Regions from separate parts of the Actinomadura rubrobrunea NBRC 15275 genome, predicted to be linked through region 1. Evidence: riboswitches for the same ligand, from Rfam matches in the RefSeq annotation. Region 1 holds a riboswitch; the other holds the start of a gene.
The links. Region 1 has a riboswitch for cyclic di-AMP ahead of AR3_RS23645 (M15 family metallopeptidase). Riboswitches for the same ligand answer to the same signal wherever they lie in the genome.

Region 1 (4,990 bases):
CGAGGTCGAGATCAGCGGCCCTCCGGAGAAGTTCACCAAGGAGCACACCGAAGCGATGCTTCGCCGCATCACAGGCCGCTGAACCGTCGACGGAGCGCGGCGTCCTGTAGAGATGCTGACACGCGGCCCCGACGTCCAACGCCCGCGGGCGCAGTTGCGCTCGAACGCCGTCCATTGCCGAGACCGCGGTCCAGCCTTTGTGCGCCATTGCGATCAACACGTGGCCGAGAGCCGTCGCAATCCTCAGGACTGTGATCGCTTGCCTTTACCGGCCACGCGGACGTCATTGCTGGTGTCGCTGATGATTTCGGCCGCCAGCCGGGGCGTGCCGCGGGACTTTCCACCGGTCGCCCCTTCCGAAGGCGCCTCTGGTGAAGCGTCGGCGGCTGTGGACGACTCTTCGTCGGGGGCCGTTTCCTCGGCCTTGGCCTTCGTCGTCTTCCGGCGGATCCTGCCGCCTTTCTGCTTGCCGCGCGTCGGGGCAGGGACATCGGGGGCGTCCGCGGCCTCGGCGCCGCTCGCCGTGGCTTCGCCGTCGCCGCCGCCCGCCGCGCGGCGCCGCCGCTTTGCCTCGCCCGAGGTGTCGGAGCGTGACGTGTCGGCCGTGGTAGCGCCGCCGGTCGATCCGGAACGGAGGGCCCGCGACTCGTCCGGCTCCGGCGGCGTGGCCTCCTCGCCGCCTCTGCCCGCCAGGGGCGGGAAGAGCCGGTGGTCCAGAGACAGCCGGCCGCCTCCGCCCGCCGCGAACAGCAGGCTCGCCAGCCCCAGGACCAGGACGAGTTCGAAACCGTTCTCGGCCTTGCCCTCGTCGACCAGGAACAGGCCGTTGCGGGCGTGCACGAAGACGAAGGCCCCCGCCATGTCGAGGAACAGGGCCGTCCCGGCGATCGGGAGCCCCACGCCCACGATCAGGGCGAGCCCGCCCAGCAGCTCGGCGAAGGTGGCGTAGATGGCGGCGGCCGAGGGGGCGGGCACGCCGAGCTGCTCGAACGACCTGCCGGTGGCGGCGGTGCCCGCCTCGATCTTCTGCCAGCCGTGCGCGATGAAGACGCTGCCGACTCCCAGCCGGGCCAGCAGCGCGACGATGTCGTAAACCGGCCGTATGCGCATGCCGTGGGATCCTTCCATGGTCGACCACGGATGATCCGACGAATCGGTCATTCCGCACAACAACGTGGCATGCGGAAGCCTGCGAAGACAGGCCCCTGGCCGTTGTCGAGCGCACCGCACACTCGCCGCACCCCAGGTCCAGCAGGTTTTCGCCGGTGGGAGGGGCGCTGCGCCGGCGCCCATCACCTCGTCCTCCGCACCGACCGCGACTGGATCGCCGACATCGCCCGCTTCGCGGTGCGCCAACGCCGCGCCGCCGGACGCGCCGTCGCCGCCAAGGGGGTGCGCCCATGACGTTCCTGTCGCCCGAACGACTCTGGCTGCTGACCCTGATCCCGCTGCTGGCCGCCGCCTACGCGGCCATGCGGCTGCGCCGCCGGCGCCACACCGTCCGCTTCGCCAACCTGGCCCTGCTCAGCCAGGTCGCCCCGCGCCGCCCCGGCCGGCGCCGCCACGTGGCCGCCCCCTGTTCCTCGGCATGCCCTCTCCGCTGCGTGAGGGGACTCCACGGTGCTTTGCCCGCGCCCGCGCCGGTCGACTCGTGCCCGTTCGCCCTCGACGAACGCCGTGCCGTTGTGCCCGGTGGCTGTACGTGCAGGATCTTCGCGTCCGTGAACCGCGGTCGTCCCGGCGCTCTCCTCGCCGCAATGGGGTGCCCGCCTTGCTCCGATCCGTGGCCGGGAGGCGGCAGGCCGGACGACGCCGGGGACGGCGCCGGGGACGGCGCTCGGTTCCGCAGAGGGCCGACCGCTCAGCCCAAGCCGCCTCGGGGCGCGCAGACCGAGACGCGATGGGAGGCGCGCTTGCCGAGCGCTGGGGTGCCGAGGCGCACCGCCCCTCCTGCGCGGCCCGTCAGGGCCTGATGCAGGGTCTTGACCTGCGCGCCACAGGCGAGGACGGGGCTTGGTGTCCCGTTTGCCGTCGTTTGACAGGTTTGGTACGGTCCATCGTCATTCGGTGTCTGCCTTGCGCCGGACACGTCGAACCGGGCCGCCGTGCCGTGATGTCGGTCCCGGGGGGAGTGCTCCTGGTCGCCAGGATCGCATGGCATCCAGGTTCCAAGTGAAGACGGCAACGCCTAATCCGCGTCCTTTGCGGAGCCGGGGAACCAACGCGCGCGGTTCGCGGGCCGAATAGTGCCCGTTCCGTCGCAGGGGTGAATCGGCGCTTTCTCTGTTCGAGCGCGCCGTAGGGCGACTTCCACGCCCGAATCCGTCAGCTAACCCGGTAGGCGGTATGGGGGATAGGAGTCAATTGCCGTGAAGTTTCTGCCTGGAAAGAACAGCAATATCGTCCTGCCGTGGACCGGTGTCGTTCTCGCCGGAATGCTGACCAGCGGGCTGGCGGCGGCGTTCGGTCCGAGCGACGGCGAGAGAGCGGTCGCGGAGACCGGCGCCGCGACCGCGGTGGCGGCGAACCACTCGCTGGCCGCGGTGAACGAGGCGGCCAAGACGAGCGCCAAGACGTCCGCCAAGACGTCCGCCAAGACCGGGTCGACCGCCAAGCGCACGTCGGCCGCCGAGCCCGACTGCGACGCCTCGCGGAGCAAGAAGGCGCGCGAGTTCCCGAACGGCCGCATCCCGTCCCGCTACCTCTGCTCGCTGCCGCAGGCAGGGCACAAGCTGCGGGCTGACGCCGCGCTGGCGTTCTACAAGCTCAACGCCGCGTACAAGAAGCACTTCGGCACCGACATCTGCGTCACGAGCTCCTACCGCCCGTACTCCAAGCAGAAGCAGCTGTACGCGACCATGCCGAGCGGCATGGCCGCCCGGCCCGGCACCAGCAACCACGGTTGGGGCCGCGCGCTCGACCTGTGCGGCGGCATCCAGAACGACAGCTCGCGCCAGTTCAAGTGGATGGAGAACCACTCGAAGAAGTACGGCTGGTTCCACCCCGCCTGGGCCTACAGCAACCCCTACGAGCCGTGGCACTGGGAGTACGGCAGCAAGTGACGGCGGACGCGGCGGCCTCGGCGTGATGGCCGCGACTTCCCGGGCCTCGTCCGAGTGAACCCCCTCATGAAGGGCGCACCGGTTGCGTCGACGCAACCGGTGCGCCCTTCACATGGACACCGGGACCGGCGTGCCGATCGCCACTCCCACCCCCTGCTCTGACGCCACCTGCAACGCGGCCAAAAACGGCCGTCCCTGGAAGCGCGACCGCGATTGCCCCGCCGGTGCCGGCCCGGTCGGCCGGGACGAGGGACGTGGCGGCAATACACAGCGGCATAGGTGCATGTCCGCGTAGGGGCGTCTGTGAGTGAGCGTCAGGGAGGCGCTGTAGCCTGCGCGCCATGTCCGATTCGCGCTCCGTATCGCCCTGCTCCCCTCCGCGGGGCAATCGTCGTCTGCTTCCGGAAGATCTGGACGCGATGCTGGCCGCCGCCGTGCGGGAGGTGGTCGGCATGTCGGACGCCGACCGCGACGAGCTCACCGACATGCTTCGGGCGCTCGTCCGGCCGGCGTGGGTGCTCAGCGCGGTCGACGACCGCGACGCGGGGGAGCCCGGCGAGATCGGACGTTCGCGAATCGGCGGCCTGCCGGATCTGCCTCGCGACTGGCGGTGGCCCACCGCTCGGCCCCAGCCGGACGCGGGCGGCTCGGCGGATGACGCGGAAGTCTCCCTGGCCTTCATCGCCCAGATCGATCTCGCGGAGGCGCCCGGCGTGGCGGATGCGGGGTGGCTGCCGTCGAGCGGCCGGCTGTGGTTCTTCCACAATGGCGAGTCCGAACCGAATCATGTCGTTTTGTACGCCGACGTCCCCAGGCATGAGCTGCGGACCGCGCGCCCACCGGCCGATGTGCTCGATCTCGTCGACGCGTGCTTCCTTCTCGATGAACCGCACCCGGTGGACCTGCATCGGACGCTGTTCCTGACGGCCGACTACCAGACCGGCTGGCACAGCCAGGGTTTCGAAGCGCTCGAGGACGCTCTGGACGAGCGCTTCGGCGAGGACGGCGCCGGCTACGACCTGCTCGCAGAGATCCAGGATCATCTGATCGCGGCGGCGGTGACGGAGGGGCCGTGGGACGGCATGCTCATGGGACGTCCGACTCCCTGTCCGCCGCCGGAGGGATCATGCCCCTGCGGCCGCTCCGCCCCGGCGGATGCCCCCGGCTATAACGATGTGTCAGGCCCCTGTTCCTGGGCGAACGACTCGCTGCTCGCGCTCTACGGCTACTGGGGCGACGGGCCGCTGGTATACACGGCGGACGCCAACGTCGCTCCTCGCATCGACGGGCGCCGCTTCGCGGCGACGGAGGCGTGGATCTACTGAGGGCCGCGACGAGCACGCTGCGGTGTCATGGCGGTCCGAACACGCGGTGAAACCGCCGATCCGGCGAATCGAACGCCTGCGCCGCAGCGCCGCCTGACCGGTCCTCCGGGAGCAGCGACCGCATCGCGGAGTCACGGCGCGGGTTGGACGATGGCGACGGTGCAGGGGACGTGCTGCAGCACGGCGCCGCTGGTGGCGCCGAGCGCGAGCGGGTCCAGGCCGCCGAGGCCGCGTGAGCCGACCACGAGCAGGTCGGCGGTCTCCGCCGCGGCGAACAGCGCCTGACGCGGGGGCCGCATCACCAGCGAGCTGTGCACGTCGACCTGCGGGTACTTCTCCTGCCACGGGGCCACGGCGTTTTCGAGCCGGGCCGCGCAGACCCTTCTCACCTTCTCCGCGTCGTTGTACATGCCGAGGTCCCCGTCGGGGGCCGCGCTGGGCTCCCAGCATCCGTAGACCGCGCGCAGCCGCCATCCGCGCAGCGCCGCCTCCTCGAAACCGAACGCCAGCGCGGCGTCGCCCCCCGCCGAGCAGTCCGTGCCGACGACGACCTCACCGAACTTCGTGCCGGTCCTGCGGACGACCACCACGGGCACGTTCGCG
Region 2 (4,990 bases), on a different contig from region 1:
ACCTGCGCGGCCACCGTCACCAAGGCCAGCAGGAGCGCCGCCGAACGGGCGTCCGCGATGCCGCTCCGGTCGACTCCGGCGCGTCGTCGCACCCGGGGGGAGGTCAGCACCACGTACAGGAGGCAGATTCCCCCGGACACGGCCAGCGCGCCGATGAGCGTGCCGTGGAGCACGTCGTTGTTCTCGGCGTGCCCCAGCTCGTGCGCGACGATCGACTCGATGCGGGCGCGCGGGGTGCTCTTCAGCAGCGTGTCGTAGACGACGATGCGGCGCGTGGACCCGAACCCGGAGACGTAGGCGTTGAGCGCGGTGGTGCGCCGCGACGCGTCGGCGACCAGCACGTCCTCCACCGGGACGCCGTCGCGCCGCGCCATCGCCAGCAGGTCGGCGCGCAGCGGCCCGTCGGGCAGGGAGTGGAACCGGTTGAACAGCGGCTCGACCGCCACCGGGTACACGAAGGACACGGCGACGACCAGGACGAAGCCGCCCGCCGCCGCCCCGGCCCACCACCAGCGGGGGAAGCGGCGCATCAGCGCGTACAGCAGCGTGAGCGCCACCGTCCAGATCACCCAGGTGACGCCGAGGGACTTGAGCTGGTCGGTCAGCCACGCCGACCACGACTGAGTGGACAGCCCGTACCGGCGCAGCACCGTCTCGCTCCACGCGTCGAACGGCAGCCCCGCCAGCCGCACCACCACTGTGAGCAGCAGCGCCGCCGCGGCCGCGCGCAGCGGACGGCGCCGCACCCGGGCGGTGGCCCAGCCGACGAACCGCGAGCCCAGGGGCGTCAGCCCCAGGACGAGCACGACGGCGAGGCCGACCAGCAGGCCCGCGTACGCGGGCGGGGCGAGCGCCGCGTCGAACGCCCGCGACCGCTCGATCTGGTCGGCGGTGAAGTCCAGGGACGGGTCGGGAGCGGCACGACCGCCGGGGACCGGGCCGGGCAGCGGGGTCCACGGTGTGGTGACCGCCAGGACGACCCCGACGGCGGCGAACAGCACGACCGACGCGACCGCCGCGGCGACCCGGGGCCTGGAGCGCCCCCGGGGGGCCGCCGGCTCCGGCCGATCCGGCGGCGGCCCGCTCGCCCGTGCGGCGCTCACCCGGGGGGCGTCCGCCTCCGCGGCTTCCGCTCCCGGAGCCGTCGTCGTCTCGTCGCCGCGCTCGCTGCTCACTGCCTCGCCTCCGCCCCGCCGTGCAACCCGATCGTCCTCAACCCAGTGTCTCGCGCAGATAGTCGCGCCATAGCGCGGTGAGGCGGGCCGGGTCGACGCCCAGCGTCGCGCGCAGGGCGGCGTCCAGCGGCCCGCGGCCCGCGGCGCGGTACAGCCGGACCAGCGCGGCCTCACCGTACCGCTCGGCGATCATCCGGCAGGCCAGCCACGCCTCCTGGTAGGCCTGCGGCAGCCGCGGCGCCGAGGCGGCGAAGTCGTCGGGGCCGGGGAGCCGGGCGGGCAGGCGTCCGGCGGCGACCTCGGCGCGCAGTTCGCGTGCGGCCGACCGGACGCTCACGTCGGCGCGCAGGTAGCCGACGTAGTCGGCCAGGCCTTCGATGAGCCACACCGGGGTGCGGCCGTCGCGCGCCCCGCCGGTGGCCACGTGGGTCAGCTCGTGCGTCAGCACCACGTCGCGGCCCAGCGCGCTGAGGCGGGCGAACGCGACGGGGGAGACGACGACGCGATCGGCGCCGCGGCCCTTCCCGGCGGTGGGCGCCGTGGTGGCGACGGCGGCGATCCGGTCCAGTCCCTGCGCGCCCGCGCCCGACGGATCGGCGAGCGCGGCGGCCAGCCCGGGGTCGGCGGGCGCCACCGCGACGGTGCGGCGCCGCCAGCCGTCGCCGACGACGCCGGAGACGACCGGCACGGCCGCGTCCAGGCGGCGGGCGATCTCGTGCAGGCGCGGCCCGTCGCCCAGCACGAGGGTGCGGCGGCCGCGGACGACGGTCAGCGGGCCGCCGTCGAAGACGTCGGCCTCGTCGGGGAGGCCGCGCGCCGCGCCGTCGCCCGCGACCGTCCAGGAGCCCGAGCGCGGCGCGAACGCCATGTACCGGGTCCGGACCACCGGGGCGTCGTCGAAGCCGCGCAGACGGTAGCTCAGGCGCACGCGCGCCACCGCCGATCCGGGCTCCAGGCGCACCAGCGTCTCGCTCCAGGACGCCAGGGGCAGCCGCAGCAGGTTGTCGAACATGCGGCCCTGGGCGTCGCGGTAGGCGGCGGGCGCGGCGGCGACGGTGGCCATGAAGGCGACGCGGTCGCGTTCGCGCACGGCGCGCGTCCGGTTGGCCAGGACGGCCGCGACCGCGCGGGGGTCGGGCACGGCGGGAGCCGGTGCGGACGAGGCCCCGGGGCGCCGGGACGCGTCGGACCCGGCGGCGGTCAGGCCGAGCCCCGCCAGCACGCCCCCCGCCGACGCGGCGGCGATCGCGGTGACGGCCGCGCGGCGCGGGATGCGGCGGACCGGCGGTCCGTCCCCTTCGGCGTGGCCGTCGTCGTTCATGCGCGCGATCCTATGCGGGCCGCACCGGTCGGGCGGCGGCCGGTTCGTCCTCCTCGGAGGATTCGGCGTCCTCGGAATAGGCGAAGCCCGAGGCGGGTTCTGCCGTGTGGGGAGCCGCCGGGTACGCGAACGCGGCCGCCCGTTCGGGCGGCCGCGTCGAAGCACACTATCGGTCAGTGGATGACGAACGAACGAGGATGGAGACCGCCGGGATACCGGGGCGGCGGTCCGTGCCTGTTGACAGCGTTCTCAGTCGGCGCTCACTCCTTCCATACGCCTACCGGGTTAGCTGACGGGTTCGGTCGTGGAAGTCGACCTACGGCGCACGGCCTCGACTCCGGGTGCGAGGCGCGGCGCCGATTCACCCCGGAGCCGGCCGCCCGCGAGCGGCGGGACGAACGGCTCGGTGGTTCCCCGGCTCCACCCCCGTGCCGGGGGCGGACTCGGCGGCCAAGCGGCGGTATTCGGCTGAACTCGTGACGAGGACGGGACCCGTGGGACGGACCCGTCGTGCCGGTCCCGCAGACCTTCCCAGTGCGCTCGCGGCGCCATGCACGCCGCAGGCGTGCGCACGGTACGGCCTCGAGCCGGCGGGAGGACGGCATCTGGCGGATGCCGCCAGGGCGACGCGGCACCGGGTGCCGCAGCGGGGGCGCGGCACCTGGCGGGTGCCGCGGGATGACATCCCGGGACGTCGGCGCTGGCACGGCGCCTGGTGGACGCCGTGAGCGGTCACAAAGTACCAAAGGCGGACGAAGAGGCAAATAGTCGGCAAAAAGATCTACGGTCCAGGTCAGAACGCGTCTGACCTGGACCGCAGTCGTGATCGTGCCGGAGGGCGAGGGGAGCGCGGACTCCTCAGACCCGGCCGGCGCCGTAGAAGTTGGTCCGGTAGTAGCCGGACGTGATCGAGACGATCTCCACGTTCTTGCCGGTGCGCGGCGCGTGGATCATCTTGCCGCCGCCGATGTACAGCCCCACGTGCCCCAGGTTGTTGAAGAACACCAGGTCACCGGGCTGCAGGGCGTCGAAGGACACCCGGCGGGTGGCGGCGTACTGGCTGTTGGTGACGCGCGGCAGGTTCACCCCGGCCGCGCCCCAGGCGCGCATCGTCAGGCCCGAGCAGTCGTAGGAGTTGGGCCCTTCGGCGCCGTACTGGTACGGCTTGCCCAGCTGCGCGTAGGCGAACTGGATGGCGACCCGGGCCGAGCCGCTCGCCGGGCCGTTGTAGGTGGCGCCGGCGCCCTCGCCGGGCGCGGCGTCCCGCTCGCCCAGCTGACGCAGCAGCTTCTTCTGCTGCGCGATCGACTTTTCGACCTCGGCCTTCTTCTCGCGCAGCTCCTTGGCCTTCTTGGCGACCTCGTCGTAGGCCTGCTGGGCCTGGGCCTGCTCGCGGCGCAGCCGCTGCGTCGAGGCCAGGAACTGCTCCAGCTCGGAGCTGCGGTTGCGCGACAGGTGCGCGAAGATCGCGGTCTGGTCGAGGATCTTCTGCGGGTCGTCCGCGGCGGCGAAGCCCACGACGTCGCCGGTCTCGCCGTTCTTGTAGGCGGCGGCCGCCATCTCGGCGATCCGGCGGCGCAGCTCGTTGAAGGTCTTCTGCTCTTCCGCGCCGGCCCGCTTGGTCGCCTGGAGCTTGCGCTTGGCGATCTTCAGCTCCTCGCCGACCTGGTTGTACTTCTCGACCAGCTGCTCGACCTGCTCGTTGAGCTTGATGAGCTTCTTGCGGGCGTCGGACGCGCTGGGCGTCGGCTCGGCGTGCGCCGCCGTCACGGGCACCGCGAGGGACGCCGCCAGGGTGAGGCAGGCGGTCGCCGCCAGGCGCCGGGGGGCGAGCAAGCCCCCGAAAGGACTCCGCGGGCCTCGCGGGTCCGCTGCGGAGCCCCCGGTCAGATCATTGGTCACGGTCGGTTATGCCCCTCTCGTCCATGACGTCAGCCGACGACACTAGCGAGGGGTCACACCAGTCACAACCGATTCGTTACTATTGCGCGTCTTGTTTCACCTGTCCGCGCACAGATGATCACCAGACGCACCGGGCCCGGCCCGCGCCCGCGGGGTCACGAGCGGCCGAGGCGGCGCAGCAGGAGGGTGGAGGGGGCGGGACGGGCGCCGATGCGGCGGGCGGCGTCGGCCACCTCGCGGTCGGACGACACCACGACGACCGCCCGGCCCGACGGCTCGGCGCGCACCAGCTCGCCGATCAGCTCGTCGGCGGTCTGCCCGGGGCGGCTGAACAGCACCCGCACCCCGCGCGGCGCGGTGACCGCCACGGGGGCGTCCAGGTCGGCGCCGTCGAACACGCAGGTGACCTCGGCGCGGGTCTGCGCGGCCAGGCCGCCCAGGCCCGACAGCAGCCGGGTGCGCTGGTCGGCCAGCGGCAGCTCCCCGTACCCGGTCTTGGTGACGTTGTAGCCGTCCACGATCAGGTGCACCTGCGGCAGCGTCAGCAGCCGGTCGAGCAGCTGGGGGTCGTCGTCCGACAGCGACCGGCCGG

Region 2: it holds a riboswitch for cyclic di-AMP, as region 1 does, so the genes downstream of both, AR3_RS15200 (hypothetical protein) here and AR3_RS23645 (M15 family metallopeptidase) in region 1, are expected to answer to the same signal.

Annotation. Positions count from the first base shown of each region.
Region 1 covers NZ_BCQU01000093.1:4,253-9,242, reverse strand. Annotated here, with positions in the region: gene AR3_RS23660 (SecDF P1 head subdomain-containing protein) at 1-82, shown strand, start outside; gene AR3_RS32805 (DoxX family membrane protein) at 244-1,161, opposite strand; partial or broken gene AR3_RS32385 (DUF58 domain-containing protein) at 1,276-1,404, shown strand; gene AR3_RS32980 (BatA domain-containing protein) at 1,401-1,973, shown strand; cyclic di-AMP (ydaO/yuaA leader) riboswitch at 2,176-2,359, shown strand; gene AR3_RS23645 (M15 family metallopeptidase) at 2,370-3,062, shown strand; gene AR3_RS23640 (DUF1963 domain-containing protein) at 3,404-4,387, shown strand; gene AR3_RS23635 (universal stress protein) at 4,519-4,990, opposite strand, start outside.
Region 2 covers NZ_BCQU01000043.1:21,186-26,175, forward strand. Annotated here, with positions in the region: gene AR3_RS15195 (M48 family metallopeptidase) at 1-1,175, opposite strand, end outside; gene AR3_RS15200 (hypothetical protein) at 1,213-2,496, opposite strand; cyclic di-AMP (ydaO/yuaA leader) riboswitch at 2,756-2,955, opposite strand; gene AR3_RS15205 (C40 family peptidase) at 3,355-4,332, opposite strand; gene AR3_RS15210 (NYN domain-containing protein) at 4,554-4,990, opposite strand, start outside.